DNA from 4 places in the Bacillus sp. TCT6 genome. Region 1 is predicted to be linked to each of the others. Evidence: riboswitches for the same ligand, from Rfam matches in the RefSeq annotation. Region 1 holds a riboswitch; each other region holds the start of a gene.
The links. Region 1 has a riboswitch for S-adenosylmethionine ahead of AC0ONG_RS11640 (ECF-type riboflavin transporter substrate-binding protein). Riboswitches for the same ligand answer to the same signal wherever they lie in the genome.
Positions count from the first base shown of each region.

Region 2: linked by a shared signal. The riboswitch ahead of AC0ONG_RS00575 (cyclase family protein) and the one ahead of AC0ONG_RS11640 (ECF-type riboflavin transporter substrate-binding protein) in region 1 are both predicted to bind S-adenosylmethionine.
Region 3: linked by a shared signal. The riboswitch ahead of mtnK (S-methyl-5-thioribose kinase) and the one ahead of AC0ONG_RS11640 (ECF-type riboflavin transporter substrate-binding protein) in region 1 are both predicted to bind S-adenosylmethionine.
Region 4: linked by a shared signal. The riboswitch ahead of metK (methionine adenosyltransferase) and the one ahead of AC0ONG_RS11640 (ECF-type riboflavin transporter substrate-binding protein) in region 1 are both predicted to bind S-adenosylmethionine.

Region 1 covers NZ_JBVYHX010000001.1:2,296,555-2,304,808, forward strand. The annotation lists gene AC0ONG_RS11615 (PAS domain-containing sensor histidine kinase) at 1-766, shown strand, start outside; gene AC0ONG_RS11620 (peptidoglycan D,D-transpeptidase FtsI family protein) at 1,001-3,127, shown strand; gene lepB (signal peptidase I) at 3,204-3,734, shown strand; gene AC0ONG_RS11630 (macrolide family glycosyltransferase) at 3,994-5,181, shown strand; gene AC0ONG_RS11635 (aspartate/glutamate racemase family protein) at 5,273-5,953, opposite strand; SAM riboswitch class I at 6,107-6,222, shown strand; gene AC0ONG_RS11640 (ECF-type riboflavin transporter substrate-binding protein) at 6,363-6,911, shown strand; gene AC0ONG_RS11645 (ABC transporter ATP-binding protein) at 6,922-8,254, shown strand, end outside.
Region 2 covers NZ_JBVYHX010000001.1:125,301-133,554, forward strand. The annotation lists gene AC0ONG_RS00555 (LSm family protein) at 1-599, shown strand, start outside; gene AC0ONG_RS00560 (hypothetical protein) at 839-2,104, shown strand; gene AC0ONG_RS00565 (ATP-binding protein) at 2,242-3,468, shown strand; gene AC0ONG_RS00570 (hypothetical protein) at 3,698-4,078, shown strand; gene AC0ONG_RS00575 (cyclase family protein) at 4,213-4,845, opposite strand; SAM riboswitch class I at 4,931-5,043, opposite strand; gene AC0ONG_RS00580 (PRK06851 family protein) at 5,192-6,301, shown strand; gene AC0ONG_RS00585 (nucleotidyltransferase domain-containing protein) at 6,413-7,195, shown strand; gene AC0ONG_RS00590 (MFS transporter) at 7,209-8,254, opposite strand, start outside.
Region 3 covers NZ_JBVYHX010000001.1:3,724,820-3,732,051, forward strand. The annotation lists gene AC0ONG_RS18845 (DUF1129 domain-containing protein) at 1-740, opposite strand, end outside; gene AC0ONG_RS18850 (DUF1129 domain-containing protein) at 754-1,521, opposite strand; gene AC0ONG_RS18855 (PadR family transcriptional regulator) at 1,521-1,853, opposite strand; gene AC0ONG_RS18860 (3-hydroxybutyrate dehydrogenase) at 2,050-2,826, shown strand; gene AC0ONG_RS18865 (YvrJ family protein) at 2,857-3,018, opposite strand; gene mtnA (S-methyl-5-thioribose-1-phosphate isomerase) at 3,086-4,147, opposite strand; gene mtnK (S-methyl-5-thioribose kinase) at 4,144-5,325, opposite strand; SAM riboswitch class I at 5,416-5,557, opposite strand; gene AC0ONG_RS18880 (carbon-nitrogen family hydrolase) at 5,629-6,492, opposite strand; gene AC0ONG_RS18885 (pyridoxal phosphate-dependent aminotransferase) at 6,507-7,232, shown strand, end outside.
Region 4 covers NZ_JBVYHX010000001.1:4,404,265-4,412,518, reverse strand. The annotation lists gene pckA (phosphoenolpyruvate carboxykinase (ATP)) at 280-1,866, opposite strand; SAM riboswitch class I at 2,095-2,216, shown strand; gene metK (methionine adenosyltransferase) at 2,386-3,585, shown strand; gene AC0ONG_RS22580 (hypothetical protein) at 3,627-3,806, opposite strand; gene AC0ONG_RS22575 (hypothetical protein) at 3,813-3,992, opposite strand; gene AC0ONG_RS22570 (MogA/MoaB family molybdenum cofactor biosynthesis protein) at 4,229-4,738, shown strand; gene AC0ONG_RS22565 (molybdenum cofactor guanylyltransferase) at 4,735-5,337, shown strand; gene AC0ONG_RS22560 (glycosyltransferase family 4 protein) at 5,616-6,758, opposite strand; gene AC0ONG_RS22555 (phosphatase PAP2 family protein) at 6,771-7,304, opposite strand; gene AC0ONG_RS22550 (gamma carbonic anhydrase) at 7,448-7,960, opposite strand; gene AC0ONG_RS22545 (alpha/beta hydrolase) at 8,035-8,254, shown strand, end outside.

The sequences.
Region 1 (8,254 bases):
ACGTGACATTACAGAGCGAAAAAAGACAGAAGAATTGCTAAACAAATCAGATACGCTTGCAGCAATTGGTCAATTAGCAGCTGGGGTAGCTCATGAAGTAAGAAATCCCTTAACTGTAATTAAAGGTTTTATACAGTTATTCCAAATTAATAAAGAAGATCAAGAAAGATATTTTGATCTTATGCTTTCTGAAATTGAAAGGATAGAAGCGATCCTGCAAGAATTTTTGTCAATTGCTAAAACAGATGAGATAAATACAGAAAAGAAAAATATTTATCAAATTTTTAAAAATGTCGTATCGTTAATGAATACAAAAGCAATTATGACAAATATTCAAGTTGAACTATTTACGGATGACAAAGATATAATTATTGAATGCTCGGAAAATCAATTGAAACAAGTATTTATTAATATTTTGCAAAATTCAATCGAAGCTATGCCAAATGGTGGGGAAATTTCAATTCACATAAAAGAAATAAATGATGATGGTGTCATCATTCATGTAATAGATGAAGGAATAGGAATACCTGAAGAAAGAATTAAGAGATTAGGTGAACCTTTTTATAGTACGAAAGAAAAAGGGACTGGTATTGGATTAATGTTAAGTTATAAAATTATTGAAAGTCATCAAGGGACAATTAGTATCATGAGCGAGGTTGGTGTCGGGACAACAGTAACAATTTACTTACCGAAAGTACAAAGTAAACAATCTTTTTCTAATTGTGACGATAAATGTATAGCAATACGCACTAGTAGTAATTCTTAAATCAATTAATACCCAATAACAAAGCGATTAGTGAAAGCTAATCTTTTTGTTATTGGGTATTTTTTATATTTAATTTAGTAAACTTTATCTTTTCTTTACATTTGTTTTAATTTCTATTAAGTTTTAAACATTATATTAACATTTGTACAAAGCAATGTATAAAAATTGTACATTACTTTTAATATAGAAAAGTGATTATTATTTGGAATATTGTAAGGAGGAGATTATGACAAGGTGAAAAAACAAGAGAAGAAGAGTGGTAGAGTAGTACCTCTCCGGTTAAATATTTTATTCCTTTGTGTTTTTTTATTATTTTCTGGCATCATTATTCAGTTAGGAAAAGTGCAAATCTTTGATGGAGAAACATATAAAAATGAAGTAGAGAAGAGAGAAAATGCAACCGTGGGCCTTTCTGTACCACGTGGGAAAATATTTGATCGTGAAGGAAATCCAGTAGTTGATAATAAGTCTTTACGTACGATTACATATACAAAGGTGAAAGGTGTAAAACAAGAAGAAATATTAAAATCAGCAAGACAACTTGCAGACATTATTGAAATGCCGCAAGAAGATATAGATAAGTTAACTGAGACTGATAAGAAAGACTTTTGGATGCAATTAAATCCAGAACTTACTCAAGACTTAGTATCAAAAAAAGAAATAGATAAGTTCCGAGATAAGGATATTACCGGAAAAGAGCTAGACAAAAAAATAGAAGATTTAAAAAGGAAGCGCGTTACAGATAAAAATCTTCAAGAACTAACGGCTAAAGATATAGAAGTGTTAGCTATTAAAAGTAAAATGACCTCAGGTTTTCAGATGGCACCTCAAATTATTAAAAAGGACGTTAGTGAACAGGAATATGCGGTGATTAGTGAAAATTTAGCGAAACTTCCAGGGGTAGACGCATCAGTTGATTGGGAGAGAATCTATGTAAATGATGGTCTATTTCGTTCCGTTCTTGGTAACGTTTCAAATGCTGATGAAGGATTGCCACGTGAAAGATTAGATTATTATTTAGTGCGTGATTATAGCCGAAATGATAGGGTCGGCAAAAGTTATATCGAACAGCAATACGAAGATGTACTTCATGGTACGAAAAAAGAAGTAAGAAGCATTGCTGATAAACAAGGCAATACAATGAGAACGGAAACGGTTTCGGAAGGAAAAAGCGGTAAAAATTTAACTTTAACCATAGATATGGAATTGCAAAAAAAAGTAGAGGAGAGTATAGAAAAAATATTAAAACAATATAAAGGATCAGAATCAATGTTAGACCGTGCTTTCGTAGTGATGATGAATCCTAAAAATGGCCAAGTATTATCAATGGCTGGGAAAAGGCTTGTAGAAAAAGATGGGAAAATGGAAGTAGAAGATTATGCTTTAGGCACGCTGACAAGTTCATATGAGCTTGGATCAACGGTTAAAGGTGCGACAGTGTTAACAGGGTTTGAAACAAATGCAATAACTCCTGGAACACATTTTTATGATGCACCTATGAAGTTTAAAGGAACTAAGGAAAAGAAGTCTTGGAAAAATTTTGGTGATATAGACGATCTAAGAGCGTTACAAGTTTCTTCAAACGTTTATATGTTTAATATAGCATTAAAAATTGCTGGTGTGGATTATGTGAAAAATAGTTCACTAGATATTAAACAAGAATATTTTGATAAAATGAGATATTATTTCAGGCAATTTGGACTAGGCGTACAAACTGGTATTGATTTACCGAATGAAACTGCAGGACAAATTGGAAGAAAAGATAATCAGCCTGGTTTCTTATTAGATTATTCTATTGGACAATATGATACATATACACCACTTCAGCTTGCACAATATATTTCGACTATCGCAAATGGAGGGTATCGAATGAAACCACAAATTGTTCAAGAGATTAGAGAACAAACCGTTCAAAAAGATGAGGTTGGTAAAGTAGTACAATCAATAGAACCCGTTGTTTTAAATAGAATCGATATGAAACAAGAATATATTAATCAAGTAAAAGAAGGATTTAGAAAAGTATTTCAAGAAGGAGATGGAACGGGAGTAAGAGCGTTCCAAAAAGCACCATATAAACCAGCTGGTAAAACAGGGACCGCACAAACTGTATATGGTGGAGAAAATGAAATTGGGCGAAATGCGAAAGGCGATCGTAGAGAATGTTATAACTTAACATTAGCTGGATATGCGCCATATGATGATCCAGAAGTAGCATTTTCTGTTGTAGTACCGTGGGTTGAAAATGATAAATCGGGCATTAACTCCGATATTGGAAAAGAAGTTTTAGATGCTTATTTTGATTTGAAAAATAAGCGATTAACTGGTGAAGCGCCAAAAACAGATGCCTCTAAAGAGAATTAAAATGGACGAAACGTCTCTAGCATTCATGTGAACTAGAGGCGTTTTTATCTGGGAATAGATTAGAAATGAGGTATATATGAAGCCGTTTATTCTAAAATATTGGAGGAACATATGTAGCTACATCTTAATTATAATAGGGGTTATTTTTATTAATAAGTCATTTTTATTTTGTATGGTAGAAGGAATTTCGATGCAACCTACTTTGAATGAAAAAGATTATATACTTGTTAATAAGGTAAACGTCTGTTTATCGTCTTTTCATCATGGAGATGTTGTCATTATAAAAAAAGAAGACGAGCCTACTTACTATGTGAAACGAATTATTGGATTATCGGGGGATAACATACAACTAAAAGAGGATGAGGTATTTATTAACGGTAAAAAGCGTGATGAATCGTATATACATTTAGATATGTCACAAGTATCCAATCGTTTTTCAAATTTGAGAGAAATAAAAGTTCCTACGCATAAATTATTTGTGTTAGGGGATAATCGTAATCATAGTAAAGATAGTAGGAATACACTTGGACTTATTGATGAGTCAAATATAATAGGTAAAGTAGAAATGGTATTTTATCCATTTGATCATATAAAATGGATAAAATAATTCTATTAACTATTCACGTTTTATAAAATAAATCATATATTGATAGCATAGGACAAGCAGAGAAGCTTGTTCTAACCTCACAGAACACTCCTTATCACGGTTAGGCATCTACATAGGTAGATGCTTTTTTTATGTTGATGACTGAAAATTATTTATCAACATAATGTAGCAAGCATTTTAGGACTATTAGGGGACGATTACATGTACAAATAACAGTATGCTTTAATTAAAACAGTGAAATGTAAGGAGTGAGGAATAAGTGCTAAATATTTTAGTAGTTAATTTTCCAGCAGAGGGACATGTAAACCCTACATTAAATTTAGTGAAAGCCTTTACTGAACGAGGGGATAATGTACATTATATTACAACTGCAAACTTTAAAGATAGGATTGAAGATTTAGGAGCTACTGTACATACACATCCGGATCTATTAAAGGAGATTTCTATTGATGCTGAAACCTCATCTGGGTTAAATGCTTTCTTTCATGTGCATGTTCAAACTTCTTTATATATATTAGAAATTACGAAACAATTAAGTGAAAGCATAAATTTTGATTTCGTAATTTATGATATATTTGGTGCGGGAGAGTTAGTAAAGGAGTATTTACAAGTTCCAGGTGTAGTGTCCTCGCCTATATTTTTAATTCCTTCAGAGTTTTTGAAGACATTACCTTTTCATCCAAATGCAGATATACCATTCCAACCAGAGGAGATCTCTGAAAAATTACTAAACCAGATGGAACATGAATTTGGAGTAAAACCAAAGAATAATCTTCAATTTATGAATAATAAGGGTGATGTTTGTCTCGTATACACAAGTCGTTATTTCCAACCTAATAGCGAATCGTTCGGAGAAAATAACATTTTTATTGGACCGAGTATTTCAAAGCGTAAAACAAATATAAAGTTTCCACTGGAATCACTTAAAGAGAAGAAAGTTATTTATATTTCAATGGGAACACTGCTTGAAGGACTCGAACCATTCTTTAATACTTGTATTGATACTTTTTCAGATTTTGATGGGATAGTTGTAATGGCAATTGGTGATAGAAATGATATTTCTAAAATTAAGAAAGCACCAGATAATTTTATAATTGCTCCATACGTACCTCAATCAGAAATATTAAATGAAGCGGATGTTTTTATTACACATGGCGGCATGAATAGCGTACACGATGCCATTCATTATAATGTCCCATTTGTAATAATACCGCATGATAAAGATCAGCCTATGATAGCGCAAAGATTAACTGAACTGGAAGCAGCGCGTAGACTATTGAAAGAACATGTTAATGTGCACACTTTAAAAGAGGCTGTAACAGATGTTCTTTCAAACGAAAAGTATAAGCATGGTATACGAAAACTTAATGATAGCTTTTTAGAATGTGGTGGTTCAAAAGAAGTAATTGCAGTTATTGAATCTCTTTTAAATAAAGTGAAACTTTAATCGTTGGGGGTTTTACTGCCCGTAAATAGCGGGGGAAATAGTCGTAACTATATACAAGCATAGAGGTTCGTACCTTTATGCTTGTATATTCTTATCCAGCAAATTGCACAGCAGTATTTGCATGTAAAAAAGCAGTATCAAAAACGGGAACAGTAAGATCATTTGGGGAGATGAGTAAAGGTATTTCAGTACAGCCTAATAGTATACCTTCAGCGCCGTTTTGAATTAATGACTTTGTAATTTGTAATAGCTTTTCTTTAGATGCTTCTGAAATGATCCCTTTACTTAATTCATCTAATATGACATGATGGATAACTGTTCTTTCCTCTTCATTTGGGATAATTGTCTCAATGTTATATTTCGCTAATCGTGATTTATAGAAATCTTGCTCCATCGTTTGTTTTGTTCCTAATAGTCCGATACGTTTTATATTTTGTTTTACCATTTCTTTAGCACTTACATCGCCAATGTGAAGAAGCGGGATAGAGATTGCTTGTTCTACTTCTTCGGCAAATAGATGTACAGTATTTGAACACATTAATAAACAGTCAGCCCCAGATTTTTCAACCTTCTTTGCAACCGTGACTAGTTCATTTTTTACTTCTTCATATTGATGGTTTTGTAATAAAGTAGTTACTTCTCCAAAGTCCATACTATATAAAACTAGCTTCGCATTTTGATCGTATTGAGAGAGTGTAAGTGTATTAATATGTTTATAGTATAATGATGTAGATTCCCAACTTAATCCCCCAATTAAACCAATAACTTTCATAATGCATTCCTCCCGAAACGATTTTGAATTTATTATTTCATAATTCCGATAAGAATACAATGATTTAAATGTACTATTTAACGAAAAATAAAAATAGTTAGAAAAGTATTGAAATTTATGCTTTTTAGTGCCATAATACGAATTACAAATTAATACTTATCCAGAGAGGTGGAGGGAACGGCCCTAAGAAACCTCAGCAACCCCTATGCAATTTTATAGGAAGGTGCTAATTCCGCAGAGGACACGATGTGTTTTTTGAAAGATAAGAGGATTCTTGAACGTGAAAGAAAATGACCTCTTATGTAAGAGGTCATTTTTTTGTTGTATAGAAAGGAAGTGTCGATGCATAATTCATTTTTAAAATAAATATAGAATAATAAAAGTTGACCAATATGAGAGGGGAATTGTAATGAATAAATTATCAACAAAGTTAGTAGTAGCAATCGGGATTGGAGCAGCCTTATACGGGATATTAGGACTTTGGGGATTTTCTATTGCACCGAATACATTTATTAAACCAGCATTAGCTATATTAACTGTTTTTGGAGCATTATTTGGTCCAGTGGCAGGACTCTTAATCGGACTTATCGGTCATACCGTAACAGATACGATTGCTGGCTGGGGGATTTGGTGGGGCTGGGTTATTAGTTCAGGGATTATTGGTTTTTCAATGGGTCTTATTCAAAAAAGAGTTGGTTTTAGTGTGAAAAACGGGTCATTTAACAAGGGAGATATTTCTTATTTAGCAATTACTGGGTTAGTTGGTATTGTCATTGCTATTATATTTGCTGGGGCATTCGATATTATTGTGATGGGAGAACCATTTGACAAAATTGTTATACAAGTATTAGGAGCAACAATTTCCGATGTTATCGTATTCTTAGTTCTTGGATTGCCACTTACAATTGGCTTGGCGAAATCCAATAAGAAACATGCACATTTAAAAATTGAAAAGTAGGGATGTTAACATGCAACCAATTATTTCGTTTGAACAATTCACCTTTCAATACGGGCATGCTGCGCAGCCTACTTTAAGTGATATTACCTTTCATATATACCCTGGGGAAAAAGTGCTAATTGCTGGACGAAGTGGTTCAGGAAAGTCGACATTAGCTCATTGTATCAATGGGCTAATTCCATTTTCTTATGAAGGGATTAGTACAGGTAACGTATTAATTGCCGGTAAAGACCCGAGGGAAGGCAGTATTTTTGAACAGAGTAAACATGTGGGAACAATTTTGCAAGATCAAGATGCTCAATTTATTGGTATGACAGTAGAAGAAGATGTAGCTTTTTATTTAGAAAATGAATGTGTAAATCAAGAGGATATGAAAAAGATTGTTTCGGACTCATTAAGAAAGGTGAAGATGCATACGTTTCATAAACAAAGTCCACATGAATTATCAGGAGGTCAAAAACAAACAGTTTCTCTTGCTGGTTTATTAACAACAAATGCGGATATATTATTGTTCGATGAACCGTTAGCGAACTTAGATCCGCTAAGCGCCTTACATACGATAGAACTTATGAAAGATATACATGAGCAATATAATAAAACGATTGTTATTATCGAACATAGAATAGAAGAAATTTTAAAGCTGGATTTAGACAAAGTTATATTAATTGATGAAGGTAAAGTCATTGCAATAGGAACACCAAAAGAAATCTTAGCGTCAAATATATTACCATGTATTGGCTTAAGAGAGCCTATTTACATCGAAGCATTAAAGAGATTACATTTTGATAGTAATAATGACGTAATATATCCAATGGAAAACCTTCAAAAGGAAAAGGTAAGCAACGTTATAAGAGAGTGGATGGAGAAACAAGTCATATTAAAAGGTAATACTAAAAACAAGGAATTACTTAAAGTGGAGAATTTATCATTTTCATACCCTAATAAACAAAAAGTATTAGAAAATGTAAACCTTTCAATATATGAAGGAGAAATTGTGGCACTGTTGGGACATAATGGAGCAGGGAAATCAACATTAGCTCATAGTCTTATAGGCATAAACAAAATGAAAAATGGGGAAATCTTGTTAGAGGGTGAAGATATTAGTTCTTGGTCTATTCGTAAACGTGGGGAAACCATATCTTACGTGATGCAAAATCCAAATCATATGATTACACAGCCCACTGTTTTTGAAGAAGTTTCATTTACATTAAAATTAAATAATTTTTCTAAGGAAGAAATTAAGAATAGAGTAGAAGAAACTTTAAAAATTTGTGGTTTATATCCATTTCGTAATTGGCCAATTCAAGCGCTAAGCTATGGGCAAAAAAAGAGAGTAACAATCG
Region 2 (8,254 bases), 2.2 Mb from region 1:
GTGTATTAATTGATGTAGGAAATGATATCGTTGTTCTTTACAATGGACAAGATTACGTATATATATCTTTATATCATGTACAATACTATAAATTTTTAAGACCATATGACGAAGAAATATCAAAACCAGATGTTGATTCTGTAATTAAGAGGGAATCCCCTTCAATTTCTTTGAGAAAAGTATTAAGTACTTCTAAAGGTATTTTTACAGAAGTTTATGTAGCAGGAAATGCTCCAATACATGGTTATGTTACAAGTGTGATGAACGATTATATTGTTTTTTATAGTCCGGTTTATAAAACGGTATATATATCTTTAAAGCATTTAAAATGGTTAATTCCGTATAAAGAAAACCAAGTACCGTATGCCCTCAATAAAAATGAACTCCCCGTAAATCCGTTAAATATTACGTTAGCTAGAACGTTTGAAGAACAGCTTATTAAAATGACAGGGAAAATTATGGTGTTCGATTTAGGTGAGGAGTCCAATAAAATTGGAAAAATGGCGAAAATTGATGAAGGTCATATTGAAATATCAAAAGCACGTGATGCAAAAATGTATGTGAATATTCAACATGTAAAATCCGTCCATTGTCCGTAGATTAGTTGGAAGGGCTGGCTTTTTCTTTTATATGCAGAAGAAAAGGTCGAGCCTATTTATTTAGTTTAATTTGGATATGAGGGGAAAAATGAATTGAATATAAATATATTATAGTGTGATCTTTTTAAAAATAATTTTGCACTACTTTATAAAGAAATATGTACGAGCTATCTTTTTATGTATTCAATTTATTTTTTGAGGAGGAGCTGCTCAACTAATTTATTAAAGGGGTTTTGTTTGTGGAGCAGTTTCCGAATTCGTTATCAATTACATTGCTTGGTAGTGCTGGTGGAGCAGCAAAAGCAGTTTTAGCAATTTTAAATCAAGCGATAGCAAATGAAAAAGATCCAATTTATGAAGTATTAAAGAATGCCAAATTTCATTTGGTGGATATAAAACAAAAAGATAGGACTTATTATGATGAGTTGTTTTCGAATTTGAAAGGTCGCTTATATTTATATGAAATAAACCTTCAAAATGTAGTGGAATTTAAACAACATTTAAAAGAAAAAAGAACGAGTGTTGTGATTGATGTTTCAGGAGCAGATACAATTAGAGTATTAAGCTGCTGTAATGAACTAGGAATTTGTTATATTAATTCAGCCTTGGAAAATGAGGCCGTAGATCAGGACGATAGCTTAATCGGCTTTCAGCTTACGGAAAGATATACAAGGTTTGAGAAGGAGAAAGAGAAATTTACAAATACAAAAGCGATTATAGGTTCAGGTATGAATCCAGGTGTTGTTCAATGGATGGTTGTTGAACTTATGAAGGAACGACCAAATGAAAGGCCAAGAGCATGTTATATTGTAGAACATGACACGTCGTTTTTGAATGATACAGCGCTTATAAAGCCACATACACTTTATGCTTCATGGGCAGTAGAGCGATTTTTAGATGAAGCAATCTGGAGTTATCCGATGTATATGAGTCAACATCGTCCTCTTTACTTTTATGAAGATGTATATGCTTCAGAGTATAAAGTGAAGTTGGGAGAAAAAGAATTCTATGGTTGTTTAATGCCACATGAGGAAGTATTAATTTTAGGGAAAAACTTTAATATGGAAGTTGGTTTTCTTTACCGAATTAATGAGTATACAACAAATATAATTAGACAGAATTTAGACCAAGTAGAAGATTTATGGAACTGGAATCGTAAAGTGTTTAATCCAGCGGAAGAAGAGGTTGCTGGAGAGGACTTGGTCGGTGTGTTACTCGTTTATGAAAATAGTGAGACATATATGTATAATGTGATGAATAGTAGCCAAGTTTTTCGTAAATATAAAACGAATGCAACGTATTTTCAGGTAGGGTGCGGGATTTATGCGGGCTTGTCCAGTTTACTTTTAGATCGATTTGAACAAGGTGCTTATTACGTCGAGGAGTTGTTATTAAATACAGAAAGTAAGTACGGTGAGTATTTAAATTTATATATGAAGGATTTTGTAATGGGGCATAATAATTTTACTGATGGATTGTTACATGACAGGGTAAGATGGGTGTAATTTGTTACCAAAAGGAAGGAGAGATCTCCTTCCTTTTAGTATTATAAGGTTAAATATTGCCCTGAAAGCAATTTCATACTTATACTTTAAGGAGATAACAATGAAAGTTTTTTGTATCGATCAAGGGGAGTTTTTATATGAACAAATACAAGAGCTTGATTTATGAAGAAAGAAGAGCCTTAAAGGTATTTATATTATTATTCTATATTATATTCTTTTTATATGACGCTATATATTATTTTGTGTATCCTGCTATGAATATTAGTGGAACAGCGGTAGGTTGGCCAGAAGGTAGTCTTGGGATAGGTGTGCCTATATTTGTAATAGCAATATTTCCTATTTCTATATACCTTCAAAAAAGAGGGTATGTATATTCTGTAAAATATTTATTTTTATTTGGGTACATGTTTATCAATCTTGTTAATAATTTAATGATTTATTTGCGAACGGATAGACCTTTTGAACATGGTAGTATGGTAGAAATGTTATTAATTTTATTTGCCCCAGTTTTCGTGAATAGAAAATACTTTTATTTAGTTTCCTTTAGTGTAATTGGAAAGTACGTATTTTTCACATTGCTATTACAAGATTTAAAAGTGGTAATTCCACTTGTTTTATGTGTATTCTATTTCATTATTTCACATTCTTTATTAAAACGATTTCAATCTTATGTAAGAACAGTGGTTGAAATGATGAACAATATGAAAGAGACGGAAAATTTAGCTGTGATTGGAACTATGTCTACAACAATTGCCCATGAAATTCGAAATCCGTTAACAGCGTTAAAAGGGTTTACGCAAATGCAAAAAGAAAGAAATCCAGCTGATACGATGAGCTACGACATTATGTTACAAGAAATTGAAAGGGTTAATGGATTTGTTAGTGAATTGATGTTGTTAGGAAAACCAAAGCCAACAAATTATGAAAGGTGTAATATACGAGACATCCTTCTATATGTTGTGCATCTAATGGAAAGTTATGCAATGCAATATAGAGTTAAATGTCATTTACAAGTAGATGGGAATTTACCGGCTATAAACGGTGATGATAAGCAATTAAAACAAGTGTTATTAAATATCATTAAAAATGGAATAGAATCAATGCCAGAGGGCGGAGAAATTCATATCCGTGCATATCAAAAAACGCAAGGACATTTGTGTATTTCTGTTGAAGACCAAGGATTTGGTATAGAGAATGAAAAGTTGGAAAAAATCGGCAAGGCATTTTACACAACAAAGGAGACTGGTACAGGACTTGGATTAATGATTACATATAAAATTATTAAGGAACATCAAGGGAGTATCACGATCCAAAGTAGTCTAGGAGTAGGAACGAAAGTAGAAATTTTTCTGCCGACCGTTTAATGTATTGGGAGAAAAGATTTTTCAGAAAAGTGTTCTTGTTGTGTAAATATAAACATTTTATAAAATGTTTCAAGAAGGGTTTTTTTTATAAAATACTTCGTTTATAATGGAGGAAAATATCGACATGAGATTGATTACTCATGTAACGGTTCAGTAGTGTTATGAAAAGATAAGAAGGGGTGCACGCGCATCCTTTTTTCTATGCAGATATTATGAAAGAGGTGGTATGATGGAATTAACATTAAATTCGACTGTATGTTTACACACGATTCAATTTCGAAAAGAGCAAAAGAATTATATTGTAAAAGATACAATTACAGGAGAAAAATATGAAATGCCGCCACTTTGGATTGATGCATTGGCAATGATGCGTGACGGTTTTTTATTGGGAGAAATTGAGGAGAAATTAAAAGAAGAGTATCCATCTGAAGAAGTGAATATGTTAGCATTCACGAGGCAACTGTTAGAACTAGAACTTGTTGAAATGGTAGATGGAGAAGAGATAGCTTGCACAAAGAAGAAAGAGATAGATTGTTTAGCTTGGGTGCGTCCCCGTGTGGAACAATTCTTTCTTAATTTAAATAGAAAATATAGAAGCAAAGACCAGTAGTGGCCTTTGCTTTTTTTAATCCCGCTATTTGCCGGGCAGTAAGACCCCCACCTCAAAATTCAGCGGAAGCAAAGAAGTTAGGTGTGGGATGAACAAAACCCCCACTGATTAAAGGTTCACTTTATAGGTTGTGTTTAAAATATAACAGCAAATGCTCTTGCGAAAGCACCGTCACTATTTTTAATTTTTAAAGGTGCGGCTGAGAAAAAGAAACGTTTTGTTTCGATAGCATCTAGATTTGTTAAGTTTTCAATTAAGTAAATATTATTCCCTAGTAATATGTGATGAATCGGTGATGTTTCTGTTGTGACTTCATCAGGAGAAATGAAATCTAAACCGATAGATTTTACTTTTAATTGAACTAATTCTTCAGCTAATTCTTCAGAAAGATAAAATGCTTCTTTCTCATAAGCTTCTGTATTCCATTTGGTGGATAGATTAGAATGAAAAATAACAATATCACCTTCTTTTATGTCAGTATTATGCAATACTGCCTTAGGTAATTTTCGCTCTTGAATATGTGTTACATCTATAAGAACAGCTTCACCTACAAATTGATCCAGCGGTAATTGATCGATGGTCGTTGCGCCTGAAATAAAATGCGCAGGAGCATCACAATGCGTGCCAACATGAACGACAGAATGAAAATCTGTAACTTGATAGCCTGATTCTTCAACACTTGTAACAGCTTCTAGTTGTATTTTAGGTGTTCCAGGAAATTGAGACATATTATTTTCAAATGTTTGCGATAAATCAATTACTTTCATTTTACATACCTCCAATATATATTTTTCAAATAATAAAAAGCTCATCCTTCAGTATCAAGAAAGATGAGCTTTACATGCTAGTTGAGTTTTATCTTCCAAAATGCAATGCATTTTGCAGGAATTAGCACCTATTCAGTTTGTATAAACTGAGGTTGCTGGGCTTCAAAGGGCCGGTCCCTCTGCCTCTCTTGATAAAGAAGTATTTAATTTTGAAATCGTAATTTTCCGATAGTTAAATTGTAATTCATTTCCTTTTTTCGTGCAATACAAAATAGGTATTCACCCAAATAAAGCTGCTCGCATATTGTAGGTTATGTAAATAGAATGCTGCGAAGGAGTGAGTGCAGTGACAGGAAATGTATTAAATTATTATGCTGGTGGTAATACAGCTAGGGGATTTCACAATTTATACGAAGAGAATTTAAAAGGATTAGACAGATTATTTATCTTAAAGGGTGGCCCAGGAACGGGAAAATCTTCTTTAATAAAGGCAATAGGTCGTGAATGGATTGAAAAAGGATATGATATTGAATTGTTACATTGTTCTTCTGATAATAAATCGGTTGATGGTGTAATTATCCCAAAATTAAAAGTAGGAATTGTTGATGGGACATCGCCGCATGTTATTGAGCCAAAAATGCCAGGAGTTGTTGAAGAGTATATAAATTTAGGAATTGCTTGGGACTCAGATAAACTAAGAAAGCAGAAGTTAGAAATTGAAAGATTTGTTTCAGAAGCAAGCAAAGCTTTTCAGTCTGCTTACGCACGTTTTAAAGAGGCATTGGTTATACATGATGAGTGGGAGAAGATATATATTGATAATATAGATTTTAATAAAGCAAATGAACTAACCAATCAGCTAATCCAGAAATTATTTGCAGATAAAAGCGGGAGACAATCGCTTGTAAAACATCGTTTTTTAGGAGCTGCTACACCGAAAGGAGCAGTTGATTTTGTTCCTAATTTAACAGAAGGGTTACCACATCGTTATTTTATAAAAGGGCGCCCAGGCTCTGGAAAATCAACGATGCTCAAAAAGTTAGCTAAGGCAGCTGAGGAAAAAGGGTTTGAAGTTGAAGTATATCATTGCGGATTTGACCCGAATAGTCTTGATATGGTTATCGTAAGAGAATTAGGATTTGCAATTTTTGATAGCACCGCACCACATGAATATTTTCCAAGTCGCGAGGGTGATGAAATTATTGATATGTATGCCCTTATTGTTACGCCAGGGACGGATGAGAAATATGCGAAGGAAATTCGTGATGTCTCCATTCAATATAAAGCAAAAATGAATGAGGCGATGTCTTTCTTAGCGAAAGCAAAATCGGTTCGTGATAAATTAGAACGAATTTATATTGCTGCTATGGATTTTTCAATAGTAGATGCATATAAAGAGGAGATTCAAAAAGAGTTTGAACGAATTGCTGCTACTGTAATTGAAAAGCAACAATAGACGTTTCATTAGGCTGTCAGTAATTTCTGACAGTTTTTTTAGTATGTAGTAAAATTAATAGTGTATTGTCGAATTTCCAAGGAAATAATCAAAAAATGGAGTTGTTATGAAATGAGAGAGAAAATCGAGTTGGAGTTAGAAAGAATTGAAAAAGAGAATGATGTGAAAATTTTATTTGCGGTGGAATCAGGGAGTCGTGCTTGGGGGTTTCCATCGAAAGATAGCGATTATGATGTTAGGTTTATTTATATACATCCAGTAGAATGGTATTTATCAATTCATGATAAACGAGATGTAATTGAATATCCAATTAGCGATGATTTAGATATAAGTGGTTGGGATATTAAAAAGGCATTGCAACTATTCGCGAAGTCGAATCCTGCTTTACTTGAGTGGATTCGATCACCAATTTTTTATTCGAAAAACTCTAATTTTCCAGAACTACTTCAACAGATGAGTGAGAAGAATTTTGATCCAAAAGCAACGATATATCATTATTTACATATGGCGTCGAAAAATTATCGTGAATTTTTGCAAGGTGAGAATGTAAAGCTGAAAAAGTACTTTTATGTATTACGTCCCATTTTAGCTTGTAAGTGGCTAGAAGAGAAAACGACTTTACCTCCTGTAGAATTTGACCGATTGATTACAGAATTATCATTAGAACGTAGTGTATTAGATGAAATTGAAAAGTTGTTAATAAAGAAAAAAGCAGGTACTGAATTAGATGTTGGATTGAAAATTAAGGTGCTAAATCAATTTTTAGAAGAACAAATTCATTACTATCAGGAATATGTAAAAGGAATTGAAAAGGGATCAGGAATCGATATTGAGAGTTTAAATACATTGTTTCGAGATATGTTGTTTGAAGCATATGAAAAAGAGCACAAGTAAGTTTGTGCCCTTTTTATTTTGTAGGAATGAAGAAAACAGATATAGCTGCGATAAGACCTGCAAAGGAGAATAAGTAAAAATTCCATGCTAAGTCATATTGCATTGTCATAATAATACCGACAAGAATTGGGCCAGCAATTGCACCAACTCGGCCAAGCCCCAGTCCCCAGCCTAAGGAGGTAGCTCGGATATGTGATGGGAAGTATTGTGTTACATATGCATTTAATATTTGAGTAATACCGACTGATCCAATACCAGCAAGGCCAATTAAAAGATAAATGATTGTAACAGATGGTTTGATTGTTAATAGTCCGATACATATAGCTGCCATAAGATAAGAGATGCTAATAACAATTTTTGCTCCTATACGATCAGCAATTGCTCCAGCGAATAATGCGCCGATAGCTGCGGTAATATTTAGCATAAGTAGAAATGACAGACTAGACCCAAGAGGATATCCTGCCTGGCGCATCATCTGTGGTAACCAAGTGTTTAAACCGTATATTAAAAACATTCCCATTATATAAGTGATCCAAAAAAGTAGCGTTGCTTTTATGTATTCTTTTGAGAATAACGTAGTAAATCCATTTTTCTTTTGTATAGTAGATGGAGCTTGATGAGTTTTATTTTTCACATGAAATTCAATTGGAAAACGATTAAGAATTTGGTTCACTTCTTCTTGGCGATTACGTGATAATAAAAATTGAATGGACTCAGGTAAATAGCGAATAATGAAAGGAATGAGGAGTAGTGGAATCATTCCGATACCAAACATAATTCTCCATCCGAAATCTTCTAACATAAATATAGACAAAATAGCACCTAACACGATACCTAAAGGATAGCCAGTAAACATAAGAGCATAAATAAAAGATTGCCTTTTTTTGGGTGAATATTCAACAGTAAGTGCTGAAGCTGTTGGGATAACACCGCCTAATCCGATTCCTCCTATAAATCGAGATAATCCAAATAACTCAGGAGAAGGAGCGATAGCCGCTAAACCCATTGTGATAGAAAAAAGTGCTAAACAGCATATAAGCGTCCATTTACGTCCAATTA
Region 3 (7,232 bases), 1.4 Mb from region 1:
TTTTCTAATTTTATATGAATTTTCAAAAGCATATGAATAACAATGAAAAGAATTATTTGTTGTACATACATTCCAATAATACTTGATAAATCTATCATTACGAATACATATTCCAATGCAATTGGAACTAGTAAATACGCCAAAGTAAACCAACCACCAAATTTAATATTTACAATAGCTGCAAATAGAACTACTATTCCAACAAGAATGAAGCTTTCTGTCGCAGTAAATTTAATAAATGTTGTACCATAAAAATTATTTAATAATGCAATACTGAAAATTGATAAAAACCATATCGCACCTGTTATATACATAATTAAAAATTCAGTTCTTTTACGCTTAAATGAGGCTGTTCTCATGCCCCATATTAATACACTAATTCCTACAAAAATCATAATCAGATATCCGATTAATTCAATTAAAGAATAAGACAAACGATGGTCGGCTTCACTAAAAAATACACTCTTCATCATCGTGAATGCTAATAAATTTATAATAAAGTAAAGCAATAATTTATAATTCCCTTTTTTATCAACTTCCATCTCTTTGGCAAGTTGATTTGCATACTCTTTTGGAGCATGACCGAATATATCATTTACACTCTTCCCTCTCTTTTCTCCTTCTATTAAATGAACTTCCGCATCTTCTATAAAGGAAATAATATCAGCTTCTCTAATGCCCTTCGTTCGTAAATACCCTTGAGTATCATCTAAAAACTTTTGTCCTTCATTCGATAGCACTTTTATCACTCCCTTATTTAACCGTTTCTCTTCTATTCGTCTTCATCATAATTTCAAGGAAAATTAAAATAAACAAACTTCCGCATAAACATATAATTTGAAATAGCATTGGCATAAGATCTTCAGATGTAAATGTTTTAAACATTAACATCATAGAAAGCGGAATGATTAAATATAAGTTTTTAAACCATCCTTCAAAATATATATTTATAGCTACTGTGATGATAAAAATCCCACCAGCTAATATATAACTTTGGACTTCGGTGAATGTGAGCATTTTTGTAGGATATATCACATCTAATATCGTAACAGCTCCTAATAAAAACAATGGAGCAATCATAACTAAAGACCACATAGAAAACCATGTTTTTGTAAAGCTTGTGACGAAGGTCATTTTGCGAAGTAGAAAATTAGGACCCATAACAACTAAAATCAATGAAAAACTGTAACCGATACACTGAATAAGTGAAATCTGTAACATTCCATTACTCACTATTAAGATAGAAGCAATAATCCAAAAAGATACGATATTCATTACTGTAAAACCAATTTGCTTCCACGTTTCCTGTCTATCTCTTTCCATCACTTTTACAAGTTCATTTGCATATTCTTTCGGTGAGCTTCCGAAAATATCTTCTACACTCTTCCCCTCACTCTCACCTTCTATTAAATGAAGTTCTGCGTCTTCTAAAAAGTTTTCAATATCACTTTCTTTCACACTCTTTGCCGTCAAAAATAATCTCATATCTAACAAAAACTTTTGTGCTTCACTTGATGACATTATTTTCTCCTTCCCTTCCCTTCAAGTAAACGTTCTACACTACTTTGCATCGCTTCCCAGCGATCCATAAATTCATCAAGTGCTTCCTCGCCTTTTTCTGTTAATGTGTAATATTTTCTCTTTGGACCAGATGGAGATTCCTTCATTACGCTTGTTATTAATCCTTCTTTTTGCATTCGTATTAATAACGGATAAATACTTCCCTCACTCGCCATTGTAAAACCATACTTTGCTAGCTTCTCACTCATTTCATAACCGTATATTTCGCCTTCAGAAATAATAGCAAGTAAGCATCCTTCTAAGATCCCTTTCAGCATTTGACTTGTCGACATAATTCAAATCCTCCTACTATCTTGTTTTACAAGATAGATAAGCGTAAGTATCTTGCTTTACAAAATAGTATAGCAAAGACTATTTTGCAAAACAAGATAGCTAGCGATATTTTTTCCAAATGTTTGCAGGAATTTCATTATAACCTCTCTAAATAGTGCACTATGAAAACTTTATTATGAAGGGATGTTTTTCATCATGGTTACAAATCGAGTTGTCTTTTTAACAGGTGCTGCGAGTGGTATTGGATATGAAGTGGGAAGTACTTTTGCAAAAGAAGGTGCAAAAGTTGTGATTACTGATCGTCTTGAAGAACGTGCGAAAGAAGCTGCTGAACAATTACAAAATGAAGGTTTTCAAGCTATCGGTTTAAAATGTGACGTTACATCTGAAGAGGAAATTACAGCAGCAATTTCTCAAACAGTTGATCATTTCGGTTCATTAGATATATTAATTAACAACGCAGGAATGCAACACGTTTCACCCATTGAAGACTTTCCAACTGAAAAGTTCGAGCTGCTAATTCAAATTATGCAAATTGCTCCGTTTATCGCAATTAAGCATGCCTTTCCGATTATGAAACAACAAAAATATGGTCGTATTATTAATGTCGCTTCTATTAACGGCCTGGTCGGGTTTGCTGGAAAAGCTGCCTATAATAGTGCAAAACATGGCGTAATTGGATTAACAAAAGTTGCCGCTTTAGAAGGTGCTACGCATGGTATTACTGTTAATGCCCTTTGCCCTGGTTATGTCGATACCCCTCTTGTACGTAATCAACTACAAGACTTAGCTACTACACGAAATGTACCACTTGAAAATGTTTTAGAAGATGTTATTTATCCACTCGTCCCACAAAAGCGCTTATTACAAGTACAAGAAATCGCTGATTATGCTATGTTTTTAGCGAGTGAAAAAGCTAAAGGTATTACTGGTCAAGCTGTCGTTATCGATGGTGGCTATACTGCTCAATAAAAAATAAAGTTTGCTCAAGAAGAGCAAACTTTATTTTTTATTGCGAGGATCTTCGTACTTTAGTAATTGCCGCGGGAGCTTCTCAATTGCAACAATTACCCCCTCTAATTTACTTTCAATACGGTGGAGTAAATATAATGTTACAACAATTGGAAACCCTACATTACCTATCATCTTGATCCACTCTTCCATCCTCTTCTCCTCCTTTCATTATATAAGTAAGAGAAAACACTGCATTTAGGCATAAAAAAACAAGCTATTATGTATTAGCCTGTTTTTCAAATAATGATGCAATTTCTCGTTTATAATCCCCGCTTATAATACCTTTCTCAGTAATAATTCCTGTAATTAATTCGTTCGGTGTTACGTCAAATGCAGGGTTATAAACATTCGTTCCAATTGGTGCTACTTGTTTTCCAAAGATTTTCGTAACTTCTGTTTCATCTCTTTCTTCAATAATTATTTCGGCTCCAGTTTCTTTCGTAACATCAAATGTTGACAGTGGCGCAGCAACATAAAATGGGATATCAAAGTGCTTTGCTAAAATAGCTAAATTCATTGTCCCTATTTTATTTGCCGTATCTCCATTTGCGACAATTCGATCCGCCCCTACAATAATTGCATTTATTTCTTTCGTTTGAATAGCATGAGCTGCAGTATTATCTGTAATAAGGGTCACATCAATATTTGCTTGCTTCAATTCCCAGGTCGTTAAGCGACCACCTTGTAAAACTGGTCTCGTTTCACACGCATATGCATGTAAACGCACACCTTTCTCTTTTCCAATATAAAAGGGAGCTAATGCAGTTCCATATCTGGCAGTTGCGATACTTCCAGCGTTACAGATTGTTAAAATATTATCGCCATCTTTAAAACATGTTAACGCATATTCCCCAATATTTCGGCACACCTCTTCATCTTCCTGCTGAATGCGAAGCGCTTCTTCTTCTAATGTTTTTTGTGCTTCTTTTATTGTAGTAATCTCTCGAATAGATTCTCTCATACGATCAATTGCCCAAAATAAATTTACTGCTGTCGGGCGTGACGTTCCTAAATAATTACAATCTCTATTAAACTTCTTTTGAAATTCTTCAATATGTACAATGTTATATTTTTTTGATGCAAGCGCTAAGCCAAATGCAGCTACAATTCCAATTGCAGGCGCTCCTCGTACTTCTAACATTATGATGCTTTTCCAAACCTCTTCAATAGTCGTCAATGTTTTGTATTCTGTGCTATGCGGCAATTTCGTTTGATTTAATACCGCAATTGCATCACCTTTCCAGCTTACAGATCTCGGAACAGTAACAATTGTACTCACGCTTTTACGCCCCCTGAAACTGTCTGTTGAAATAATGTTCGAAACAGTTGAATATCAGCACTTTTAGATTCATATTTTATTAGTTCTTTACCTAAGGATAGCGCTTGTTTCTTAGCTTGAATTCTTGTTTCTTTATTTTCTATTTCATCTAAATCTGCTACATGAGCTAAACCAATTGTTCTACGAATCAGTTCACATCCGGCAAATCCAACTGCATCAGTAAAGATATTTTGCAAAATAATTGGTAACCATTGTTTTTCTTTCGTATATGCTTCTACACCTTCTCCAATCCATAACTTTGTAAAAGTTTCTACAAAATAACTCCACGTCTTTTCTATATGGAAAAATAGTACACTTCTTTTCTCTTCTTCTCTAGATAAAGCATTTAATAATAGATTTGCAATAAATTGACCTATGTCAAATCCAAATGGGCCATAGGTCGCAAATTCTGGATCAATCACTTTCGTTTCAGAAGGTGACGAAAAAATACTACCAGTATGTAAATCACCATGAATAAGAGTTTCTTTTCTTGTTAAGAACTTATATTTATATTGTGCTACTTTTAGTTTTAAAGTTTTATCACTCCAAAGTTCATCAACCACGAGCTGTAAATCTGGCTCATAATCATTTGTATCATAATGTCCAAACGGATCTGTAAACACTAAATCCTCTGTAATTTTACAAAGATCCGGATTTACAAAGGTACCTTCTAGTACCCTCTTCTCTTCTGATTGTAAACCAAAATCTGAAGTGTAAAATAAAACATGTGCTAGAAAACGGCCGATATGCTGGGATAAAAGCGGATATTCTTCTCCGCCTATTAATCCTTTTCTTGTAATTGTTAGTCTTGATAAGTCTTCTATTACCGTTATCGCTAACTCTTCATCATGACTGTACACTGCTGGAACATAATCCGGTACATACTGCGCAAAAATTTGTAAGGCCTTACTTTCAATCGTTGCTCTTTTTATAGACAATGGCCAGCTTTCACCAACTACTTTCGCATAGGGCAGTGCTTGTTTTATTATAATTGATTTCTCTCCATCATCTAATTTGAACACGTAATTTAAGTTTCCGTCTCCAATTTCATGACAAACGACATTTGCCTTCGCTTCAAAATAGCCATGATCTTTCGCATATTGTACAGCTGTTATTTCTGTTAATGAATAATATCCCATCGTCTTCTCCCCCTTTTTAAATTCAGAGGTTTTTCTAACATAGAAAAACCTCTTTCCACTAAGAAAGAGGTTTGAAGTTTATCTTCTCCCCTCTTATCTGCCAGAAAGTTTTACTTTCTGCTGGAATTAGCACCGTGCCTTTTGGCGTAATAAACGCCCCATTTCACAATGGTATTACGGTCGGTTGCTGGGCTTCATCGGGCCAAATCCCTCCACCTGCTCTTGATAAGAGTTGTATAATTTTTTGAATTTTTAACTTTATGTTGAAGACTATACCAAGAATAAAAATCACTTGTCAACATTTTATTTGTATAATTCTGGACGACGATCCGCAAAAACTGGAATTCCTTTACGTACTTCTTTAATTTTCTCGAATACAAGCTCTCCAAATAAAATTGATTCTTCTTCATTTGCTTCTACAACAACCTCGCCCCAAGGATCGACAATTAAAGAATGACCGGCAAACTCATTATTCGGATCCTTTCCTGCCCTATTACAGGCAACAACATAACATTGATTTTCAACTGCTCTTGCTTGCAATAGCAAACGCCAATGTGCTAAACGAACTAATGGCCATTCTGCTACAACAAATAAAACTTTTGAACCTTTTGCAGTATGAACGCGCATCCACTCTGGAAAACGAATGTCATAACAAATTGTGCCGGCGCACTCTACATCATCTAACTTAAATTCACCTGTACTATTTCCAGCGATTAAATATTTATGTTCATCCATAAGCTGAAATAAATGCACTTTACTATATTCATTGACTAGTTCTCCTTCCTTGTTTACCACATACATTGTATTTGTAACACCTTGCTCTGTTTGCTTCGCTATGGAACCACCAACAATATGTACACCATATTGTTTCGACCATTCTTTCAACTTTTCTTTCGTTTCCAATCCATCCCTATCTGCAATTTCAGAAAGTCTTGCTAAATCATATCCTGTTGTCCATAATTCTGGTAAGACAATAACATCCGGTCTCTCCTTCATCGCTTCGCTTATTTTATTTTTAGCATTCTCAATATTTTTTTCTACATCCCCAAAAACAATATCCATTTGAATACATGCGACTTTCATTTTTTCAGCCCCATTCTTATTTTTCTCTTTACAAAATACTGGAAAGATTATATCATTTGTCACTAGAATTGTAACAACTTTCAAAAGAGGTGGAAAGTATGAAATTATTTCAACCTTCTGAGATAGTAACATCATTGCCAACACAATTTTTCGCTTCACTTGTTGCAAAAGTTAACAAATTCGTTGCAGCTGGTCACGATGTTATTAATCTAGGTCAAGGTAATCCAGATCAACCAACACCGCAGCATATCGTAAAAGCTTTACAAGATGCTGCAGAAAAGACCATTCATCATAAATATCCGCCATTTCGCGGACATGAAAGTTTAAAAGAAGCCGTGGCAACATTCTATCAACGTGAATATGATGTAATAATAAATCCGAAAACTGAAGTTGCTATATTGTTTGGTGGAAAGGCTGGATTAGTAGAATTACCAGTTTGTTTTACAAACCCTGGTGATTCGATTCTCGTTCCAGATCCAGGCTATCCAGATTATTTATCAGGAGTTGCTTTAGCAAAAGCACAATTTGAAACAATGCCGCTTATTGCAGAAAATAACTTTTTACCAGATTACACAAAAATTAATAACTCTATTGCCGAGCGTGCAAAATTAATGTTTTTAAACTATCCAAATAATCCTACAGGTGCTACTGCATCAAAAGATTTTTTTGATGCAACTATTCATTTTGCTAATAAACATAATATATTAGTGGTTCATGATTTTGCTTACGGTGCGATTGGATTCGATGGTCAAAAACCTGTTAGTTTCTTGCAAGCAGACGGTGCTAAAAATACAGGTATTGAAATTTACACTCTATCGAAAACT
Region 4 (8,254 bases), 2.1 Mb from region 1:
CTTTCCTGTATATGTAAATTGTATCATAAAAAACTAAAAATGAATGAGTATAAAATGAATTTTCTGTAATTTATTGAACTAAGTCACAGATGAAGAGATTAACGTTTCACTTTATATAAGATATAAAAAGAAGCTTACGTAAAAACGTAAGCTTCTTTTTTATGTAAGTGTGTGTAACCGTTAAGCCGCATTGGGTTTTGTCGGTGAGTACGCGAAACTTTACGGTTACACGACACTTATTCATATGAGTAAAGGGTTATTCCAACAGAAAGTGTTAATTTAAGCGATTGGGCCGCCTAAGTTAATAATATCTTCAGAAACGCTTTCGAACTTTTTGAAGTTCTCTTTGAATTCATTTGCAAGCTCGATTGCTTTTGCTTTGTAAGAAGCTTTATCAGCCCAAGTTTGTTCAGGCATTAACACTTCGTCAGGTACACCTGGTACGTGAAGTGGAACTTCAAGACCGAAGATGTCATGTTTAGCTGTTTCAGTTTTTGCAAGTTCACCGCTTAATGCTGCTTGAATCATTGCACGAGTATAACCTAAGTTCATACGTTTACCAACGCCGTATTCGCCGCCAGTCCAGCCAGTGTTTACTAGGAATACTTTCGCATCGTGTTTCTCGATTTTTTCACCAAGCATTTCAGCGTAGCGAGATGCATCAAGTGGTAAGAATGGTGAACCGAAGCAAGTTGAGAATGTAGCTTGCGGAGATGTAACACCGCGCTCTGTTCCTGCTAGTTTACTAGTGTAACCACTTAAGAAATGATACATAGCTTGCTCTTTTGATAACTTACTGATTGGAGGCAATACGCCAGATGCATCAGCAGTTAAGAAAATAATAGTATTTGGGTGTCCAGCAACACTTGGCAGTACGATATTGTCGATCGCATGCATAGGGTATGCAGCACGAGTATTTTCTGTTAAAGTAGTATCGTTGTAGTCTGCGATACGCGTTTGGTTATTAATGATAACGTTTTCTAAAACGGATCCGAATTTGATTGCATCGAAAATTTGTGGTTCTTTCTCGTGAGAAAGGTTTACACATTTTGCATAGCAACCGCCTTCAATATTGAATACACCGTTATCAGACCAACCGTGCTCATCATCACCGATTAATTTACGGTTTGGATCAGCAGATAAAGTTGTTTTACCTGTTCCAGATAAACCGAAGAATAGTGCTACGTCACCTTCTTCACCTACGTTTGCAGAGCAATGCATAGAAAGAATATCTTGTTCAGGTAGTAAGAAGTTCATAATAGAGAAGATTGATTTTTTCATTTCTCCAGCGTATTCTGTACCACCAATTAGTACAATACGTTTTTCGAATGAAACCATAATGAATGCTTCAGAGTTTGTACCGTCAACAGCTGGATCAGCTTTGAAATTCGGTGCAGAAACAATTGTGAACCCTGACTCATGAGTTGTTAATTCTTCTTCAGTTGGACGAATGAATAATTGATGTACAAATAAATTGTGCCATGCATATTCATTAATAACTTGAATTGGTAGGCGGTAATTGCGGTCAGCGCCTGCAAATCCTTTGAAGACGAATAACTCTTCTTTTTCTTTTAAGTATTCTAAAACTTTAGTATATAATTTATTAAAATGTTCTTCAGAAATCGGTTGGTTCACAGCTCCCCAAGCAATTTTGTCAGCAACCGATGCTTCTTTCACAATAAATTTATCTTTAGGAGAACGTCCTGTATATTTTCCTGTTGAAGCAGAAACGGCACCAGTAGAAGTTAATTTCCCTTCATTTCGCATTAATACTTTTTCCACTAATTGCGGAACACTTAGTTGAATCTGTGCATTGCTTCCGTTCAATAATTCGTGTAAACCAATTTGGACATTCACAGTACTCATATTTATATACCATCCTTTTCATTTAATGAAATATTTCTCGTAATCCCCAACAAGAGTATAACACAATTATATAAATAATGTATACTATTTATTTCTTTTTGTTTGTGTGAATGTATTATTTCCCTATTAATATTTCATTTTAGGCGTATTGAGAAAAACTTTCAGGAAAATGTGAATATTAATTGACAAATGAATATCATTTCTTTAGTATAGGTTGGGACGGATACTCTCTTATCCCGAGCTGGCGGAGGGACAGGCCCGATGAAGCCCAGCAACCTCACTTGTATTGATAAATGCAGGTGAATAGGTGCTAAAACCTGTGCGAGGCTACAGGTCTCGAACGATAAGAGCGAAGGGCAAAAAGCAGTATGCAAGTAGCAAATTAAACCTTTCCTCTATGTAAAGTAGGAAAGGTTTTTCTGTATGCTTGTGTGGGAGAATAAATGTATGTCGCAGTTTGTGGCAAATTAAGGATGAGTTCCGTACAATATATACAATTACTGTAGGGAGGTTTACCACATGACAAAAAAACGTCATCTGTTCACATCTGAGTCTGTAACTGAAGGACATCCAGATAAAATTTGTGACCAAATTTCTGATTCAATTTTAGATGCGATCTTATCAAAAGACGCAAATGCACGTGTAGCTTGTGAAACAACTGTAACAACTGGTTTAGTATTGGTAGCGGGGGAAATTACGACTTCTACTTACGTAGATATTCCGAAAATCGTTCGTGAAACAATTCAAGGCATTGGTTACACACGCGCAAAATACGGATTCGATGCAGAAACTTGTGCTGTTTTAACATCTATCGATGAGCAGTCTGCTGACATCGCTATGGGTGTTGACCAAGCGCTAGAAGCACGCGAAGGTCAAATGACTGACGCTGAGATTGAGGCAATTGGTGCAGGAGACCAAGGTTTAATGTTTGGTTTTGCATGTAATGAAACACAAGAATTAATGCCACTTCCAATCTCGCTTGCTCACAAATTAGCTCGCCGTTTAACTGAAGTACGTAAAGATGATACATTATCATACTTACGTCCAGATGGAAAAACGCAAGTTACAGTTGAGTATGATGAAAATGGTAAACCAGTACGTGTTGATACTATCGTAATTTCTACACAACATCACCCAGATGTTACATGGGAAGAAATCGATCGCGACTTAAAAGAGCACGTAATTAAAGCTGTAGTACCAGCAGAATTAATGGATGGAGAAACGAAATTCTTCATTAATCCAACTGGTCGCTTCGTAATTGGTGGACCACAAGGTGATGCTGGCTTAACAGGACGTAAAATCATCGTTGATACTTACGGTGGATACGCTCGCCACGGTGGCGGTGCATTCTCTGGTAAAGATGCAACAAAAGTTGACCGTTCTGCAGCATATGCAGCTCGTTATGTTGCGAAAAACATCGTAGCAGCTGGTCTTGCTGACAAAGCAGAAGTACAACTTGCATACGCAATCGGTGTAGCACAACCAGTATCAATTTCAGTTGATACATTCGGCACAGGTAAAGTATCTGAAGACGTACTAGTAGAACTAGTTCGTAACAACTTCGATCTTCGCCCAGCTGGTATTATTAAAATGCTAGACTTACGTCGCCCAATTTACAAACAAACAGCAGCTTACGGCCACTTCGGACGTACTGATGTAGATCTTTCATGGGAACGTACAGACAAAGCTGCAGCTTTAAAAGAGCAAGCTGGTCTATAATATATGAAAAAAAGCTTTGCGCGGTGAGCGCAAAGCTTTTTTTATTTCGTTTTACTTACAATTTGAATACATGAACTACAATATACTTCTCCATCTAGCTCAATATACTTTTTCATATTAGTCATGCCACTTGCTGGAAATGGCATATGAATCCAAGCCTTTTCATACGTTTGTATTTCCTTTTTACATGATTTACAAAGGGTGGGTTTCTTCTGGAACATATGTAATCAACCGTTCATTTGACGTGCTTTACTTGCGCAAAAGGCACTGCTTAGTAAAAATAGTGTCGCGAATATAATGCTTACTAATGTAGCGTATGGAATTGCGCCTTTTAAGGAAAAGCCGACAGTGATTGAAGCGATGAATAAGAGGATAAATGTTGTTGTTAATTTTTTATATAGTTCCATAATATGTAGACCTCCAATTTATTTTTTAGTACAAGTTTTAAAATTGAATTCTATTATGTAGAAAATATAAGGAGTAGCTAAAGATGTGTAGTCTAGGAGTATAAGAAAGTGCACTTTCCTTTTTGTGGATTAGTATACTTATATTGTATCATGTCGCATGATTGGCTTCATACATAATTGTGTAAAGATATGTATGATAAAATGAAGAAAAGTCTTTAAGAAAGGAAAGATAAAAAATGAGTGTAACTGAACATAAAAAACAAGCCCCAAAAGAAGTGCGTTGCAAGATTGTTACGATTTCCGATACACGTACGGAAGAAACGGATAAGAGCGGACAACTATTACATGAATTGTTAAAAGAAGCGGGCCATACAGTAACCTCTTATGAAATTGTAAAAGATGATAAAGAAAGTATTCAGCAAGCAGTGTTAGCTGGTTATCATAAGGAAGATGTAGATGTTGTATTAACAAATGGCGGTACTGGTATTACGAAGCGTGATGTAACAATTGAAGCAGTGTCAGCTCTATTAGATAAAGAGATTGTCGGGTTTGGTGAGTTGTTCCGCATGATTAGTTATTTAGAAGATATCGGGAGCAGCGCAATGTTAAGTAGAGCGATTGGGGGTACAATTGGGCGCAAAGTAGTTTTCTCGATGCCAGGATCGAGCGGGGCGGTTCGCCTTGCGATGAATAAATTAATTTTACCGGAATTAGGCCATATTACATTTGAGCTACATCGCCAATGAGTAGGTGGGCTGGAATTGTATTAGCGGGCGGTATGTCGAGTAGATTTGGTGAGCCGAAAGCGTTAGCGAGCTGGCAAGGTAGTACTTTTATTGAGCATATTTTGAAAGAGATGACAAGTGCGCTCCAAGAAGTTGTAGTCATTAGTCATTCTGATATAAAAGAGCGAGTAGAGCAATTCGTACAAGTTCCTGTTATAGAAGATATCCCGCACTATAAAGGGAATGGACCGCTGGCCGGTATTGTATCAGGAATGGAATACATAGAAGCAGATTGGTATGCTATTATGCCTTGCGATGCGCCAAATGTTTCGCATGAATGGTTTACCATTTTACTGGAGCAAACGAGCAATGAATATGATGCAGTTGTACCTATTATTAATGGAAGAAAACAGCCGCTACTTGCAGCGTATCATAACCGCGTGAAAGAAAAGATTTATGCTTTACTTCAGGAAGAGAAAAGAAGTATGGGGCAGCTTTTATCACAATGTAATGTGAAGTATGTTGCTGGAGAAGATGTACAAGCGAATACAGATTGGTTTATAAATGTAAATACAAAAGAAGAATATGTGCAGGCTCAAAAAGACCTTTCAAATGAATGAAAGGTTTTTTGATATACAGAATTGGGGAACAATTGCTGTATAAAGGTATGTGAGTAAGTTGATTTTAAGGGGAATTCTTAAAATCATTATACAGCAAAAACACTGTATAACCATATATTAATTTTTATGGGTTTTTATTACAAGTCTGTTTAGTTATGTTTATTTTTGCTATAATGAATATGGAAATAAATGATATTTCACCTTATGTATCATTCATTCAACTAAAATTTACAAGTGTGTAATAAACTCCCTTCGTTTTTTGAAGGGAGTTTTTCTGTTCAAGCAAGTAACTCTGATGCGGTATGCTGAAGGACTTCTTCATACTGGTTAAGTAAGCCGCGAAAGATCTCATCCCAGCTTTTTGATTTTGCAAAAGATGAAGCTGCTATTCCCATCTGCTCAAGTTTTTCTTCATTTTGCAATAAAGAATAAATGGATGATAGAAATGCATCCTCATTTTTAGGGGGACAAAGAATTCCCGTTTTTCCATCTGTAATAATATTTTTAACCCCGCCACTATTTGCACCAATGACAGGTGTGCCACATGCGAGTGATTCAAGTACGACATTTCCGAATGTTTCAGTAGCTGATGGAAATACCATTATGTTAGAACAAGCATATGCTTCAGCTAAATCTGCACTTTGTAAATAGCCAGTAAAAGTGACATTTGTTTGTGGAACAGCTTCACGCAAATTTGTTGCTAGAGGTCCGTCTCCTGCGATGAGCCAATGAATGTCGTTTCGAGTATGCGATGTTTTAACGATAAGGTTTTGCAACGTATCAATATCTTTTTCAGGAGCAATTCGTCCTACATAGGAAAGAACGTACTTCGCTGTAATATTATATTTTTTTCGGAATAGGTCTGTATTGTAAGCTGGATGAAAGAGTGTGCAATCTACACCACGTCCCCAAATGGAGAGGGCCTGAAAGCCTTTATTTTTTAATTGATGTAATGTTTCAGAGGAGGGAACAAAATTTTTTTGCATATGACTATGAAACCATTTTAAATAGTTCCAAAGCATATTGGAGAGAAATTCAATTTTGTAATAGCGTAAATACGCATCGAAATCAGTATGATAAGAACCGACAACTGGGATGTTTAACTTTTTGGCGTAATACAGTCCACAAAGTCCCATGTTGAAAGGTGTGGCAATGTGAATAATGTCAGGTTTAAAGGAATGAAGTTCCCGTTTAATACGCGGAGTAGGAAAAGAAAAGCGACATTCTGGATATAATATTGTTAACGGGATACTTCTCATCTTGTTCACATTAGCTACGAAATTATCTTCAGCTGTATGCTGAGGGGCGAAAACAGAATAGGCGATCTGTTCTTTCTGAAAGTAACTTGTTAATCGTTCTAACGTTTTCGCAACCCCGTTAACTTGTGGCGTAAAAGTATCGGTAAAAATGGCGACTCTCATCATATCACTCCTTTATGTGAAAAGTGGGATGAATTGATAAAAAGAGATGATGCCAGAGCAAGTGCCAAGGCACATGCCGACGAACACATCTGACGGATAGTGAAGTCCTAAATAAATACGTGAAATACCGACGCATAATGCTAACGGTAATAGGAAAGCAAGTAAGCTTGGATTATAGCAAATAAATGGAATGAAGACAGAGAAAACGGCTGTTGTATGACCAGACGGGAAAGAGTGGTCTTTTAATGGATGGACTGGATATTTCGCATCCTGAATTGTTAAATAAGGACGTTTTCGTGGATACCACCTTTTTAATATTTGTACAGGAATATGGCTAATTGCTAAAGAAATAGCAGTAGCGATTGCTGCTTGGTGTAAAGTCCCTTTTGCAAAAATTAAAAAGAAAAGTGTAAGTGCAATGGAGAAAGTAGCACCACCGATATGGGTAATATTGCTGAAAAAGATGTTTAATGTTTTTTGATCAAAGTAGCGATTAATTCCTTTAAAAATGTAACATTCTATTTTATATAATCCACTGACCTTCATGAAAATTCTCCTCCCTCGTTTACATATATATGGAGATATTAGCTTTTATTTTAATAAGATTTTGTTGAGGGAGTAATAATATTTTGTAAAGAAAAAGTTAGATTTTATATAAAAAAAGCTGCCAATCTTATGGCAGCGGAAATTTACTTCTGTAATGATTTATAATATTGACCTTTTTCAACGTATTGCGTACGAATACGCTCCATATCTTTACGGTCTTCTTCTGTTAATTCACGAATGACTTTCGCGGGACGACCGAAAGCTAACGTGTTTGGTGGAATTTTCTTTCCTTGTGAAACGAGGCTTCCGGCACCGATAAAAGCTCCTTCGCCAATTTCAGCACCATCTAATATAATGGATCCCATTCCAATTAAAGCATCCTTTTTAATATGACAGCTATGTAAAATAACTTGATGCCCAACTGTAACATCATCTTCTAAAATAAGAGGATACTGAGGGCTTTGGTGGAGTGTACATTGGTCTTGTACATTTACTCGGTCTCCAATGATTGTTGCTGACACATCACCACGGATGACTGTATTAAACCAAATACTTGATTCCTCGCCAACGGAAACATCGCCTGTAATCGTAACATAGTCAGCGATAAAAGCACTACTCGCAATTTTCGGATTTTTTTCTTTGTAAGGATATATCATGTAAAGTCTTCCTTTCCTAGAGACTAGTTTTAGTGTATCAAATTATGAGAAAGAGTGAAATGGAGGAGGTCCATATGTGGAATTATGAAGCAGAGGAAGCGAAAGCTGTCATTGTTATCGTGCACGGCGCAATGGAATATCACGGACGTTACGAAGCCGTTGCGGAAATGTGGAATCACATCGGCTACCACGTCGTGATGGGGGACCTTCCGTCACATGGAACGACTTCAAGAAATAGAGGACATATTGATTCATTTGATGAATACATAGAGGAAGTTAAATTATGGGTGAAAG